DNA from 2 places in the Achromobacter sp. GW823-FHT04E03 genome. Region 2 is predicted to be linked to the other one. Evidence: predicted binding sites of a transcription regulator. Region 2 holds the regulator's gene; the other holds the start of a gene.
The links. Region 2 encodes LexA, which represses DNA repair genes until DNA is damaged. Its sites were predicted from a motif close to ACTGTATNNNNATACAGT; they were not measured.
Positions count from the first base shown of each region.

Region 1: a site for LexA is predicted at 4,199-4,216, ahead of AC1RHV_RS30225 (DNA topoisomerase IV subunit B). Genes of this name have one in related genera too.

Region 1 covers NZ_JBXAIJ010000007.1:107,596-115,353, forward strand. The annotation lists gene parC (DNA topoisomerase IV subunit A) at 1-1,401, opposite strand, end outside; gene AC1RHV_RS30220 (YcxB family protein) at 1,437-2,042, opposite strand; gene AC1RHV_RS30225 (DNA topoisomerase IV subunit B) at 2,042-4,003, opposite strand; gene trxA (thioredoxin TrxA) at 4,330-4,656, shown strand; gene rho (transcription termination factor Rho) at 4,774-6,033, shown strand; gene AC1RHV_RS30240 (YhdP family protein) at 6,143-7,758, opposite strand, start outside.
Region 2 covers NZ_JBXAIJ010000001.1:1,453,117-1,460,874, forward strand. The annotation lists gene uvrB (excinuclease ABC subunit UvrB) at 164-2,284, opposite strand; gene AC1RHV_RS06725 (amino acid aminotransferase) at 2,360-3,559, shown strand; gene lexA (transcriptional repressor LexA) at 3,762-4,412, shown strand; gene lon (endopeptidase La) at 4,539-6,989, opposite strand; gene clpX (ATP-dependent Clp protease ATP-binding subunit ClpX) at 7,249-7,758, opposite strand, start outside.

The DNA of each region.
Region 1 (7,758 bases), on a different contig from region 2:
GGCCAACTGGCGCAGGCGCATTTCCAGGATGTCCTCGGCCTGGCGTTCGGACAGCTTGAAGCGTTCCATCAGCGCGGCGCGCGGCTCGTCGGATTCGCGGATCGTCTGGATGACTTCGTCCACGTTCAGGTAGACGACCATGCGGCCTTCCAGCACGTGGATGCGGTCGATGACCTTGTCCAGGCGGAAGCGCGTGCGGCGCACCACGGTGTTGGTGCGGAACGCCAGCCACTCGACCAGGATGTCGCGCAGCCCCTTCTGGCGCGGCCGGCCGTCAGTGCCGATGCACACCAGGTTGATGGACGAGCTGCTTTCCATGCTGGTCTGCGCCAGCAGCGTGTTGACGAATTCGTCGCGGTCCACGCGCGAGGTCTTGGGTTCGAAGACCAGGCGCACGGCGGCGTCCTTGCCCGACTCGTCGCGCACGGCGTCCAGCAGGTTCAGCATCACGGCCTTGGCCTGCGTCTGCTCGGGCGTCAGGCTCTTCTTGCCGGTCTTGACCTTGGGGTTGGTGATTTCCTCGATCTCTTCCAGCACCTTCTGGCCCGAGGTGCCCGGCGGCAGCTCGGTGACCACCAGTTGCCATTGGCCGCGCGCCATTTCCTCGAACTGCCAGCGCGCTCGCACCTTGAGCGAACCGCGGCCGCCCGCGTAGATCTGGGCGATGTCCTCGGCCGGCGTGATGATCTGCCCGCCGCCCGCGAAATCCGGCCCCGGGATCAGGGCGTGCAGCTCGGCGTCCGGCATCTGCGGATGCTTCAGCAGCGCCACGCAGGCCTGCGCCACTTCGCGCAGGTTGTGCGGCGGGATCTCGGTCGCCATGCCGACCGCGATGCCCGAGGCGCCGTTGAGCAGCATCACGGGCAGGCGCGCCGGCAACATCTGCGGCTCTTGCTGGCTGCCGTCGTAGTTGGGCACGAAGTCCACGGTGCCTTCGTCCAGCTCGTCCAGCAGCAGCTTGGCGATGGGGGTAAGGCGGGCTTCCGTGTAGCGCATGGCGGCGGCGTTGTCGCCGTCGCGCGAACCGAAGTTGCCCTGGCCGTCGATCAGCGGATAGCGCAGCGAGAAATCCTGCGCCATGCGCACCATGGCGTCATAGGCGGCCTGGTCGCCGTGCGGGTGATACTTGCCCAGCACGTCGCCCACGACGCGCGCGGACTTGACGGGCTTGGCGCCAGCGGCCAGCCCCATCGCCTGCATGGCGAAGAGAATGCGCCGCTGCACGGGCTTCTGCCCGTCGCCCACGTCCGGCAGGGCGCGGCCGCGCACCACGGACACCGCGTAGTCCAGATAGGCTTGCTCGGCGTAGCGCGCCAGGGTGATGGCGGCGTCGCCATCGCCACCGCCATCGCCGCCGGGCGGATTGGAATCGAACAAGCCGGGTTGATTGCTGTCGGTCATGATGTATTCAGGTAGACAATTTCATCGAAACGGCGTCAAAGCGCCTGCGCGGACGACATCAGCTGCGTATCGGCGACATGCGCGCGCAACTGGGTCCGCACCGCATCCAACGTGGCGGCGTCCTGCCCGCGCTTGGGGATGATCACGCCTTGCAAAGTGCCGAGAATGACATAGAGATGCTGCGGGGTTTCCTCGACCCGCCGCACATCGGACCAGTCCATGCGTCCGGAGGCGGTGGCAGTGGTATCCGTGATGCCGTCGGGGCCGAAGTCCAGCTGATGCCGTCCCAGGAACAGCTCGTCGGGCTGACGCTTCAGCATGCGGCGCGTGTTCATCCTGACCAGCGAGGGCAGGACGTACTCGTAAGCCAGCGCCAGGAGCGCAAGAATGCCCAGGCCCACCGCCAAGCCCTGGAAATACACGGGCAGGATCCGCCCCCAGTTCGGCGTATTGCCGTCCCAGGTCTGCCAGATCAGGTAGGCCAGCAGGGCCACGATCATCAGGACCGCGAAACGCAGATGGGAGCGGTAGCGGCGGCGGCGCAGCTCCGGCCGCTTGTACACGTAAGCGGCGAAGTCGGCGTAGTCGTCGGCAGTCATCTGGACGTCCATGCGGGCCGAGCCGGGCGCGGACCCGGCCATCAGATGTCCAGCTCCGCCAGATTGCCCTTCTCTTCGATCCAGGCGCGGCGCTGCGAGGACTCGCCCTTGCCCATCAGCATGTCGAACATGCGGGTGGTGTCTTCGGGCGTCTGGTCGCCATAGCCCACGGGCAGGAGGCGGCGCGTGTCCGGATTCATGGTGGTTTCCCACAGTTGCTCGGGATTCATTTCGCCCAGGCCCTTGAAGCGGCTGACGGCCCAGGCGCCTTCACGCACGCCTTCCTTGCGCAGCTTGTCCTGCGCGGCCTCGAGTTCGCCTTCATCCAGGCAGTAGATCTTGCGCGCCGGACGCTTGCCCTGCGCCGGCACGTCCAGCCGGAACAGCGGCGGCTTGGCCACGAACACGTTGCCGGCTTCGACCAGCTTGGGGAAGTGCTTATAGAACAGCGTCAGCAACAGCACCTGGATGTGCGAACCGTCGACGTCGGCGTCGGACAGGATGCAGATGCGGCCGTAGCGCAGGCCCGACAGGTCCGGGGTATCGCCGGGACCGTGCGGGTCCACGCCGATGGCGACGGAAATGTCATGGATTTCGTTGTTGGCGAAGAGCCGGTCGCGATCCACTTCCCAGGAATTGAGCACTTTGCCGCGCAGCGGCAGGATGGCCTGGAATTCCTTGTCGCGGCCCATCTTGGCCGAACCGCCCGCGGAGTCGCCCTCGACCAGGAAGACTTCGGTGCGGGTCGCGTCGCTGGATTCGCAATCGGTCAGCTTGCCCGGCAGCACGGCCACGCCCGAGCTCTTGCGCTTTTCGACCTTCTGGGCCGAGCGCTGGCGCGCCTGGGCCTGGCGGATGGCCAGTTCGGCCAGCTTCTTGCCGTATTCGACGTTACTGTGCAGCCACAGGTCCAGCGCGCTCTTGGAGAAGCCGCCGACCAGGCGCACCGCGTCGCGGCTGTTCAGGCGTTCCTTGATCTGGCCCTGGAACTGCGGATCCAGCACCTTGGCCGACAAGACGAAGCTGGCGCGGGCGAACACGTCTTCCGGCAGCAGCTTGACGCCCTTGGGCAGCAGGCTGTGCAGCTCGGCGAAACCCTTGACCGCGCCGAACAGGCCTTCGCGCAGGCCCGATTCATGGGTGCCGCCGGCAGGCGTCGGAATCAGGTTCACGTACGACTCGCGCACGGCGTTGCCGTCCTCGGTCCAGGCCACCACCCACTGGGCGCCCTCGCCTTCGGCGAAGTTCTCATGGTCGGCCCCGGCGTACTGTTCGCCTTCGAAGAACGGCACCATCAGCTCCGCCCCGGCCAGCGCCTCGGACAGATAGCCGCGCAGGCCGTCCTGGTACTGCCAGGTCTTGGTGTCGCCGGTTTTCTCGTTGACCAGGGAAACCTTGACGCCCGGCAGCAGCACGGCCTTGCTGCGCAGGAGGTGCGTCAGCTCGCCCAGCGGAATGTTGGGGCTGTCGAAATACTTGGCGTCCGGCCAGACGCGCACGCGGGTGCCGGACTTCTTGCGGCCACCCTGGTCGTAGGGCGCCAGGGGCTCGGCCACGTCGCCGCCCTTGAAGACCAGGCGGTTGACGGCGCCATCGCGCCACACCACCACTTCCAGGCGCGTGGCCAGGGCGTTGGTGACGGACACGCCCACGCCGTGCAAGCCGCCGGAAAAGGCGTAGGCGCCGCCGCCCGCCTTGTCGAACTTGCCGCCTGCGTGCAGGCGCGTGAACACCAGCTCCACCACGGGAGCGTTCTCTTCAGGGTGCAGGCCAACGGGAATGCCGCGCCCGTCGTCCTCGACGGAAACGCTGCCGTCGACGTGCAGCGTGACCTGGATCTGCTTGCCGTATCCGGCCAATGCCTCGTCTGCGGCGTTATCAATGACCTCCTGCACGACGTGCAGGGGGTTTTCGGTTCGGGTGTACATGCCCGGGCGCTGGCGCACGGGCTCCAGTCCCTTCAGGACGCGAATGGACGCCTCGGTGTAACGTGGAGTGGCCAAGTTATCCCCAACATCTGTGGAAAAAAACCGACATTTTACGGATAAGTCCAGATTCTGCGCGGCTCCCAGTGGGATGAGCACGACCTGACCAGCTCCGAATTCGGTAGGATGATGACAGTCACAGCCAGCGCATCGGGTCGGTACCGCCCGGATCGCGACAACTGCGCCGCAACATCCTACACAAATCCAGCAACTCCTGTTGTTATTAACAGTGGTATGCCTGTTGATATTGACAGTGGTATGCTTGAGTCCATCCACAAACAAGAACAACGGCGGGGCGCGTCCCTTTTTACGCGCCTTTTGCTGCCGAACCGAGAATCACCATCATGAGCGACCAAATCAAGAACGTCAGTGACGCCAGCTTCGATGCCGATGTGTTGAAATCCGGCCAGCCGGTGCTGGTGGACTACTGGGCTGCCTGGTGCGGCCCCTGCAAGATGATTGCCCCGATCCTGGAAGAAGTCGCCACGGAGTACGCTGGCCGCCTGACGATCGCCAAGCTGAACGTCGATGAAAACCAGGGTACCGCCACCAAGTACGGCATCCGCGGCATTCCCACCCTTATGCTCTTTAAAGACGGCCAAGCTGCCGCCACCAAAGTTGGCGCGCTGTCGAAGTCGCAACTGACCGCATTCCTGGACGGCGCGCTGTAAGCCGCGTGCCGTGAACGAAGGCGCCGCCCTCGGGGCGGCGCTCATTCAATACCGCGTGTGCCCGTCCGTGGCGCGCCGCCAGAACTCTCCTTCACTTTCCCCCAAAAATCCACCGCGATGCACCTCAACGAACTGAAGGCGCTGCACGTCTCGCAGCTGCTGGAAATGGCCGCCGGCCTGGAAATCGAGAACGCCAACCGCCTGCGCAAGCAGGAGCTGATGTTCGCCATCATGAAACGGCGCGCCAAGCAAGGCGAGCAGATCTTCGGCGACGGCGTCCTGGAAGTCCTGCCCGACGGCTTCGGCTTCCTGCGCTCGCCCGAGACCTCGTATCTGGCCAGCACGGACGACATCTACATCTCGCCCTCGCAGATCCGCCGCTTCAACCTGCACACCGGCGACTCGATCGAAGGTGAAGTGCGCACGCCCAAGGACGGCGAGCGCTATTTCGCCCTGGTGAAGGTGGACAAGGTCAACGGCGTGGCGCCGGAAGCGATCAAGCATCGCATCATGTTCGAAAACCTGACGCCGCTGCACCCGAACCGCAACATCCGCCTGGAACGCGACATCAAGAGCGAGGAAAACCTCACGGGCCGCATTCTTGACGTCTTCGCCCCCATCGGCATGGGCCAGCGCGGCCTGATCGTCGCCAGCCCCAAGTCCGGCAAGACGGTGATGATGCAGCACATCGCGCACGCCATCACCACCAACTACCCCGACGCGGTCATGATCGTCCTGCTGGTGGATGAACGCCCCGAGGAAGTGACCGAAATGCAGCGCACCGTGCGCGGCGAAGTGGTCGCCTCGACCTTTGACGAACCCGCCACCCGCCACGTGCAGGTCGCGGAAATGGTCATCGAGAAGGCCAAGCGCCTGGTCGAAATGAAGAAGGACGTGGTGATCCTGCTGGACTCGATCACCCGTCTGGCCCGCGCCTACAACACCGTGGTGCCGGCCTCCGGCAAGGTGCTGACCGGCGGCGTGGACGCCAACGCGCTGCAACGCCCCAAGCGCTTCTTCGGCGCGGCCCGCAACCTGGAAGAAGGTGGTTCGCTGACCATCCTGGGCACGGCGCTGATCGAAACCGGCAGCCGCATGGATGAAGTCATCTATGAAGAATTCAAGGGCACCGGCAACTCCGAAGTCCACCTCGAGCGCCGCCTGGCCGAAAAGCGCGTCTACCCGTCGATCAACCTGAACAAGTCCGGCACCCGCCGCGAAGAGCTGCTGATCGCCCCCGACCTGCTGCAGAAGGTCTGGGTGCTGCGCAAGTTCATCCACGACATGGACGAAGTCCAGTCGATGGAATTCATCCTGGACAAGATGCGCGCCACCAAGACCAACGCCGAATTCTTCGACATGATGAAGAAGAAGTAAGCCTGGTCAGAGCCTGCGGTCCGCGGCGCCCGCGCCTTGGACCCGGCCATGAAAAACGCCCTGGAGCGCGCTTGCGCCCAGGGCGTTTTTCATGGGCCGGACAGGCGGCTCACTGCCCTCCCATGAACTCCTCCAGCGTGCCAGGCTGCGGCGCCGGACGCGGGGTCTGCTTGTTGCCGGCCGGCTTGCCGGACGCGTCTATCGGCTCGATCTTGGGATCGTCCCAGCTGCCGGTGACGGCGTATTCCATGGTCATGGCCCGCGCCAGCGGCTGCTTCAGCAGCCACTGCGTCACGAAGGCTCCCAGGCCGATCAGCGGATTGACCGCCAGCGCCGTCACCATGGCCGCCCCGCTGGCGTCCAGGTTCGGAATCACCACGGCCTTCATGTCCCAGCGTTCGCGGATGATGTTGACCCCGCCGGCCAGCACGATGGTCGCCACCGGCCCGTTGATCTTGTAGCCTTCGGTCGAAGCCGTGCCGTCGGCCAGCTTGACCTTGCCGCGGATGGTGTCGAAGGGGAAGCCGTCGCGCAGCAGATTGGTGGGATTTACGTCCAGCCGCGCCAGCCGCTGCAGCGATTGCAGGGACAGCAGCTCCAGCAGCCGCGCGGTGCGGGAGTTGACGTGCATGAAGCGGCCCTTGTCCAGGCTGACGTCGACCTCGCCCGTCAGGTCTTCGATCTTGTGGGTCCAGGGCAGATTGCGCCAGGTGGCCTTGCCCTGCATCGTGCCCTTGCCACCCGACACCACCTTTTCGAAGCCGATGCGGTCCAGGAACTTGCCCACGTCTTCGAACTTGACCGAAGCGTCCACGGTCAGGCCGCGGCTCTGGCCTTCCAGGTTCCAGTTGCCGGTGGCGTTGAGCGAGGCCGCGTCGTTGACGATGGACAGCTTGTCCAGGCGCCATTGGCGGCCGCGCTGCAGGTTCGTGCCCTGCACCTGGAGTTCGCCCACGTTCTTGCCGTACAGCAGGAATTCCTTGGCTTGCAGGTCGATCGCCGGGATGTCTGACAGGTCGTTGCCGGAGGACAGCGCCTCGTCGGCCTTGTTGGTGTCGCCCTCGCCGCCCAGCGACAGATGCTTCAGGCGCGCGGTGATCTGGCCGGCGATGGCGCCCGAGGCCTCGCGCCATTCGAGCGAACCCGTGGCCTGCTTGGATTGCAGATCCACGCGCCATTGGGCGGGTCCCGGCCGGGTCGCGTACAGCGTCAGGTCGTTCAGGGTAAAGCCGCCAGTCCGCAAGACGCCGGCCGCCAGGCTGATGCGTTCGGCCGCGGGCAGCATGGGCTTGGGCGCGGCACGGCCCTTGCCAGCAGGCGCGCTGAAGCCGTCGGACACGCTTTCCCAGGCATCCAGGTCCAGTTCAGGCAGGCTCGCGTTCAGGCTGAATCCGCGTTCCGGCAGGCTTGCCGGACGGTTGATGCCCAGCGCGCCGCGCGCGAAGTAGGACGGCGACCCTTCGGATGGCGCCCGTTCGAACAGCGCGTTGACGGCATCTCCCAGGCTTGCGGTGAGCCAGCGCCGGTTCTGCGCTCCGCGGTCCTGCGCGGGCGACCATTGCACCTTCAGCAACTGCGAAGCCTGGGCGGCCTTGCCGACCGGAGCGGGCATGTCGATCGCCATGCCCACCAGATCGGACTCGACGGAAATGTCCACCGCACCGCCGCGCTGATAGCCCACCTTGCCCTTGTAGGCCGCCTTGCCCGAAAAGCGCGACATGGACG
Region 2 (7,758 bases):
TTATTCAATGAAATCAAATACTTAGGAAGAAATCTGGATCCAGCCTGTGAACACTGAATCCGGATATTCGGACGAATCGTGGCAGCCTGATTGCAACGCAGCAGATTTCCGGCATATTCAGCCGCCTGTCAGCATATAGAAACATTCAGACATGATTTCGCCGCTACACCGCCCCATCCAGCAGCACGCGCTGCTTCAGCGCGGTCAGCGCATCGCGCGCCGCGGCAGCCTGTTCGAACTCCAGGTTTCGGGCATGATCCATCATCAGCTTTTCCAGGCGCTTGATCTCGCGAGCCAGGGCCTTTTCGTCCTTCAGGAACTCGGCCGGAACCGCGGCCTCGAGCGCATCGTGCTGGGTTGGAGCGACAACGCCATCGATCAGTTCCCGCACGGCCTTTTGCACGCCCCGGGCGGTAATGCCATGGTCGGCATTGAATTTCAGCTGCTTGGCACGCCGCCTCTCGGTTTCCTCCATGGCGCGTTGCATTGAATCGGTGATGCGGTCCGCATAGAGGATGGCGTGGCCATTGAGGTTGCGCGCCGCGCGCCCGATGGTCTGGATCAGGCTGCGCTCCGAACGCAGGAAGCCTTCCTTGTCGGCGTCCAGGATCGCCACCAGCGACACTTCGGGAATATCCAGCCCTTCGCGCAGCAGGTTGATCCCCACCAACACGTCAAAGGTGCCCAGACGCAGGTCGCGGATGATTTCGACACGTTCGACAGTGTCGATATCCGAATGCAGGTAGCGCACGCGCACGCCATGCTCGCTGAGGAAGTCGGTGAGATCCTCCGCCATGCGCTTGGTCAGGGTAGTGACCAGCACGCGCTCCGCTTGCGCCACGCGCGCCTTGATCTGCCCGAGCAGATCGTCGACCTGGGTGCGGGCGGGCAAGACCTGGACCAGCGGGTCCACCAGGCCGGTAGGCCGGACCACCTGCTCCACCACATTGTCGGTGTGCTCTTTCTCGTAGGCGGCCGGCGTGGCCGACACGAACACGCACTGGCGCATCCGGGCCTCGAATTCCTCGAGCTTCAGCGGCCGGTTGTCCAGCGCCGACGGCAGGCGGAAACCGTACTGCACCAGCGTTTCCTTGCGCGCCCGATCGCCCCGGTACATGCCGCCCAACTGGCCGATGGTGACGTGGCTTTCGTCGATGAACATGAGCGCATCGGACGGCAGGTAGTCGATGAGGGTGGGCGGCGGTTCGCCCGGCGCCGCGCCCGACAGGTGGCGGGAATAGTTTTCGATGCCTTTGCAGAAGCCCAGCTCCTGCAGCATTTCCAGGTCGAAACGGGTGCGCTGCTCCAGCCGCTGGGCTTCGACCAGATGACCGTCGTCGACGAAGCGCTTGACCCGTTCGCGCAGCTCTTCCTTGATGGTCTCGATGGCGCGCAGCACGGTGTCGCGCGGCGTGACGTAGTGCGAACCGGGGTAGACAGTGAAACGCGGCAGCTTCTGGCGGATGCGGCCGGTCAGCGGATCAAACAGCTCCAGGCTTTCGATCTCGTCGTCGAACAGCGTCAGGCGCAGCGCCAGTTCCGGGCTTTCCGCCGGGAAGATGTCGATGGTCTCGCCACGCACCCGGAAAACGCCGCGGGTGAACTCGGCGTCATTGCGGGTGTACTGCATGGCGACCAGGCGGGCCAGGATCTCGCGGCGCGAGATCTGGTCGCCGGCGCGCAGGATCAGCACCATGGCGTGGTAGTCGCCGGGGTTGCCGATACCGTAGATGCAGGACACGGTGCCCACGATGATGGTGTCGCGGCGTTCCAGCAGGCTCTTGGTCGCCGACAAGCGCATCTGTTCGATGTGCTCATTGATGGACGAATCCTTTTCAATGAACAGGTCGCGCGTGGGGACGTACGCCTCGGGCTGGTAGTAGTCGTAGTACGAAACGAAGTACTCGACGGCGTTCTTCGGGAAGAACTCCCGCATTTCGGCGTACAGCTGGGCGGCCAGGGTCTTATTGGGGGCCAGTACCAGCGCCGGGCGCCCCATGCGGGCGATGACGTTGGCCATGGTGTAGGTCTTGCCGGAGCCCGTCACGCCCAACAGCGTCTGGAACATCAGGCCGTCTTCGACCCCCTGGGTCAACCCCTCGATGGCGGTGGGCTGATCGCCCGCCGGCGGATAGGGTTGGTACAGATGAAACGGGCTGCCCGGGAAATCGATGAATCCAGGGCCTGGCGCGGACGGATCCGCCACGGCCGATGCCGCCGCGGGATCGGCCGCCAGGTTCGCTGCGGCCCCCGCCGTAATCGGGTCTATTGCGCTCTTAGGCATGCTAGACTCTTCCAGGGTAAACCCCTCATTATCCACAGCAGCCTGTACTGCGTCCACCCACCTCATCAGACTCCCATGAGCACCCTTTTCGATTCCGTCGAACTCGCCCCGCGCGACCCCATTCTTGGCCTGAACGAACAATACAACGCTGATACGCGTCCCGGTAAAGTCAATCTGGGCGTGGGCGTGTACTACGACGATCAGGGTCGCATCCCCCTGCTGGGCGCGGTCCGCAAGGCCGAAGCCGCCCGCATCGAAGCCGCCGCCGCCCGCGGCTACCTGCCGATCGAAGGCATCGCCGGTTACAACAACGGCGCGCAAGCCCTGCTGCTGGGCAAGGATTCCGCGCTGGCCGCCGCCGGCCGCGTGCTGACCACTCAGGCCCTGGGCGGCACCGGCGCGCTGAAGATCGGCGCTGACTTCCTGCGCCAGCTGCTGCCGACCTCCAAGGTCCTGATCAGCGACCCCAGCTGGGAAAACCACCGCGCCCTGTTCGAGCGCGCCGGTTTCGAAGTCGGTACCTATTCGTACTACGACGCCGCCACGCGCGGTCTGAACTTCGATGCCATGCTGGCCGACCTGAAGGCCGCGCCGGCCAAGACCGTCGTCGTGCTGCATGCCTGCTGCCACAACCCGACCGGCGTGGACCCCACCGCCGACCAGTGGAAGCAGATCGCGGCCGTCGTGAAGGAAAACAATCTGGTCCCGTTCCTGGACATCGCCTACCAGGGCTTCGGCGACGGCCTGACCGAAGACGCTTCGGTCGTGCGCATGTTTGCCGATCTGGACCTGACCATGTTCATCAGCTCCTCGTTCTCGAAGTCGTTCTCGCTGTACGGCGAGCGCGTCGGCGCGCTGACGGTCGTCGCCGGCAGCAAGGACGAAGCCACCCGCGTGCTGAGCCAGCTCAAGCGCGTGATCCGCACCAACTACTCCAACCCGCCCACCCATGGCGGCACGGTGGTGTCGACGGTCCTGAACACGCCTGAACTCTTCGCGATGTGGGAAGAGGAACTCGCCGGCATGCGCGACCGCATCCGCCTGATGCGCAAGCAACTGGTCGACAAGATCAAGGAACACGGCGGCAAGCAGGACTTCAGTTTCGTGCTGCAGCAGCGCGGCATGTTCTCGTACTCGGGCCTGACCGCGGCGCAAGTGGATCGCCTGCGCGAAGAGCATGGCGTGTATGCCGTCTCCAGCGGCCGCATCTGCGTGGCCGCGCTGAACAGCGGCAACATCGACAAGGTCGCCAAGGGCATCGCGGCCGTGCTGTAAGCCATTTGCAGCGCACAGGCCCACGCGGGCCTGCCGTCAGGAACGGGACCTTCGGGTCCCGTTTTTCTTTTGGTCCGGACCAGCTTCTTCTTTTGGTCCGGACCGGCTTTTTCTTTTGGTCCAGACCGGCTTGCTTTTTTGCGCTGCGTCCCCCAGAATGGCGCTGTATATATGTACAGTCCGCTAGCACCGGATCATCGCCATGGCCAGCAAACTCACTGATCGCCAACAACAAATCCTGGATCTCATCAGGCAGACCGTCACTCGCACCGGCTTCCCGCCGACGCGTGCCGAAATTGCCCTGGCCCTGGGTTTCCGTTCCCCCAACGCGGCGGAAGATCACCTCAAGGCGCTTGCCCGCAAGGGCGCCATCGAACTGACGGCCGGCGCGTCCCGCGGCATCCGCCTGAAAGACACCTCCCCTGCTCCCACGCAAAGCTCGCTGCCCATGCCGGGCCTGGCGCAGTTGCTGCTGCCGCTGGTCGGCCGCGTGGCCGCGGGCAGCCCCATCCTGGCTGCCGAGCACGTCGAACGCGAGGTCGGCGTCGATCCCAACCTGTTCGCCCAGACGCCCGACTACCTGCTCAAGGTGCGCGGCATGAGCATGCGTGACGCCGGCATCCTGGAAGGCGACCTGCTCGCCGTAAAGAAAGCCTCGGAAGCCCGCAACGGCCAGATCGTGGTGGCCCGCCTGGGCGACGACGTCACGGTCAAGCGCTTGCAGCGCCAGAACGGCCACATCGAACTACTGCCCGAAAATCCCGACTTCGAACCCATCGTGGTCGAAGCCGGCCAGGATTTCGCGTTGGAAGGCATCGCGGTGGGCCTGATCCGCACGCACGCGCTGCACTAGCCCCCCCCATTACTCCCGCGTTTGCGCGCGGCATGAAAAAAACCCCGCCAAGAAATTGACGGGGTTTTTTGTTGGAAGCTATCCAGAAGGGGCGCCGCTTACCGGCGGCGTCCCTCCCGGTGTCCATCAGTGCTTGAGCACCGGGTCGGTCGAACCAGGTTCGGCAGGCTTGGCCACCAGGGGTTCCTTGACCGCTTCTTCCTCGGCCAGGGGCTCCGGCAGACGCTCCAGCGCCAGTTCCAGCACCTTGTCGATCCAGCGCACCGGCACGATCTCAAGGTGGTTCTTGACGTTGTCCGGGATCTCCGCCAAATCCTTGACGTTTTCTTCCGGGATCAAGACCGTCTTGATACCGCCACGGTGAGCCGCCAACAGCTTTTCCTTCAGGCCGCCGATGGGCAGGACTTCGCCGCGCAGCGTGATCTCGCCGGTCATGGCGACATCGGCGCGCACCGGAATGCGCGACAAGGCCGACACCATGGCCGTGGTGATCGCGATACCCGCGGACGGACCGTCCTTGGGCGTGGCGCCTTCCGGCACGTGCACGTGCATGTCGTGCTTTTCGAAGACGCTGTCGGCAAAGCCCAGACGGCGGGCGCGGGAACGCACCACGGTGCGGGCCGCCTCGACCGACTCCTTCATCACGTCGCCCAGCGAACCGGTGCGTTGGATGACGCCCTTGCCCGGCATGTCCGCGACTTCGATCGTCAGCAGGTCGCCGCCAACTTCCGTCCAGGCCAGACCCGTCACCTGACCGATCTGGTTTTCCTTTTCGGCCATGCCGAAGGCGTAACGGCGCACGCCCAGGAAATCGCTCAGGTTGTCGCCCGTGACGTTGACCGGCTTGACCTCGGCGGTCTTGCCTTCGGCCTTGGCGCGGTCGCTCTGGGTCAGCAACTGCTTGATGACCTTGCGGCAGATCTTGCCCACTTCGCGTTCGAGCGCACGCACACCGGCTTCGCGGGTGTAGTAGCGCACGATGTCGCGCAGCGCGCTGTCGTCGACCGTGAGTTCGCTATCCTTCACGCCGTTGTTCTTCATCAGCTTGGGCAGCAGATGGTCGCGGGCGATGTGGATCTTCTCTTCCTCGGTGTAACCCGACAGGCGGATCACTTCCATGCGGTCCAGCAGCGCCGGCGGAATGTTCAGCGTGTTGCTGGTAGCCACGAACATGACGTCGGACAGGTCGAAGTCGACTTCGATGTAGTGGTCCTGGAACGTGTGGTTCTGTTCCGGGTCCAGCACCTCGAGCAGCGCCGACGAGGGATCGCCGCGGAAATCCATGCCCAGCTTGTCGATTTCATCGAGCAGGAACAAGGGATTGCGCACGCCGACCTTCGACATGTTCTGGACGATCTTGCCCGGCATGGAGCCGATGTACGTACGACGGTGGCCGCGGATCTCGGCTTCGTCGCGCACGCCGCCCAGCGCCATGCGCACGAACTTGCGGTTCGTCGCCTTGGCGATGGATTGGCCGAGCGAGGTCTTGCCCACGCCCGGAGGGCCGACCAGGCACAGGATCGGCGCCTTCACCTTGTCCACGCGCTGTTGCACGGCAAGGTATTCCAGGATCCGTTCCTTGACCTTTTCCAGACCGTAGTGGTCGTTGTCCAGCACCGTTTCGGCGTTGCTGATGGAATTGTTGATCTTGCTCTTCTTCCTCCAGGGGAGGTTGATGAGCGTATCGATGTAGTTGCGCACCACGGTGGCTTCGGCCGACATGGGCGACATGAGCTTGAGCTTCTTGAGCTCGGCATCGGCCTTCTTGCGCGCCTCTTTGGGCATATGGGCAGCGATGATCTTCTTTTCGAGCTCTTCGATGTCCGCGCCCTCTTCGCCTTCGCCCAACTCCTTCTGAATGGCCTTGACCTGCTCATTCAGGTAGTAGTCGCGCTGGCTCTTTTCCATCTGCTTCTTCACGCGGCCGCGAATCCGCTTCTCGACCTGGAGGATGTCGATTTCGGTTTCGAGTTGCGTGAGCAGACCCTCGAGGCGCTCGGAGGTGCCGACGATCTCGAGCATCTTCTGCTTCTGCTCGAGCTTCAAGGGAAGATGCGCGGCGATCGTGTCGGCCAGGCGTCCGGCATCATCGATGCCAGCCAGCGAGGTCAGGATCTCCGGGGGGATCTTCTTGTTCAGTTTTACGTACTGCTCGAACTGCGCGACGATGGCGCGGCGCAGGGCTTCGGTCTCGGAGCCTTGCATGGCGTCCGGTTCGATCGGCGACACCTGGCAGGTGAAATGCGAATCGGCATCTTCGATGCTGTTGATGCGGGCGCGCTGGGTACCTTCGACCAGCACCTTGACGGTGCCGTCGGGCAGCTTGAGCATCTGCAGGATGCCGGCTACGCAGCCGATCTCGTAGACGTCTTCGGGGGTGGGATCATCCTTGCCGGCGGATTTCTGGGCCACCAGCATGATGCTCTTGCCCGCTTCCATCGCAACCTCGAGCGCGCGGATAGAGCGCGGACGGCCGACGAACAGCGGGATGACCATGTGCGGAAACACCACGACATCGCGCAGTGGAAGCAGGGGCAGGTCGATCGGGTCGGAAGGCAGGGTCTGGCTGGCAGACATAGGAGGTTCCTCGGTATGACTCGGCGTATCGGGGACGGGAGGCCTGGGTATACCCGGACAATCCACGTCGGTTACGTCTGTTATGGGAACAATAGCCGAAAATTCAAGATCTCGGCGCCTGGATCCCCCAAAGGCTGAAAAAAACCGCGGGGCGGCACCCTCAGTATGCAAGCGTCGCGCCTGCAGGAAAAGCGTGTTTGCACCCGGGAATGTGCCTTAGGCAAAAAAACCCGTTACAGGAACGGGCTTTTTTGAAATATCAGGCTGCGGCGTCGCGGACTTCTCCGCGCTCTGGCTTGTCTGAAGCCGCGTCCTCGTCGGCGTAGATGAGCAATGGCTTGCCCTCGCCTTCGATCGCGTTCTCGTCCAGCACCACGCGCTTGACGTTGCCCTGGGAAGGCAGGTCATACATGGTGTCGAGCAGGGCCTGCTCGATGATGGAACGCAGACCGCGCGCGCCCGTCTTGCGGCGCAGCGCCTTGCGGGCGATCGCCTTCAGGGCGGCGGGACGCACGTCGAGCTCGGCGCCTTCCATGGCGAACAGCTTCTGGAACTGCTTGAGCAAGGCATTCTTGGGCTCGGTCAGGATTTGCACCAGGGCCGCTTCGTCCAGCTCGTCCAGGGTTGCGACCACCGGCAGACGGCCAACCAGTTCGGGGATCAGGCCGAACTTGATCAGGTCTTCGGGTTCGACTTCGGAGAACAGTTCGCCCACGCCGCGCTCCGACTTGGCGCGCACCGAGGCCGAAAAGCCGATGCCCGATTTCTC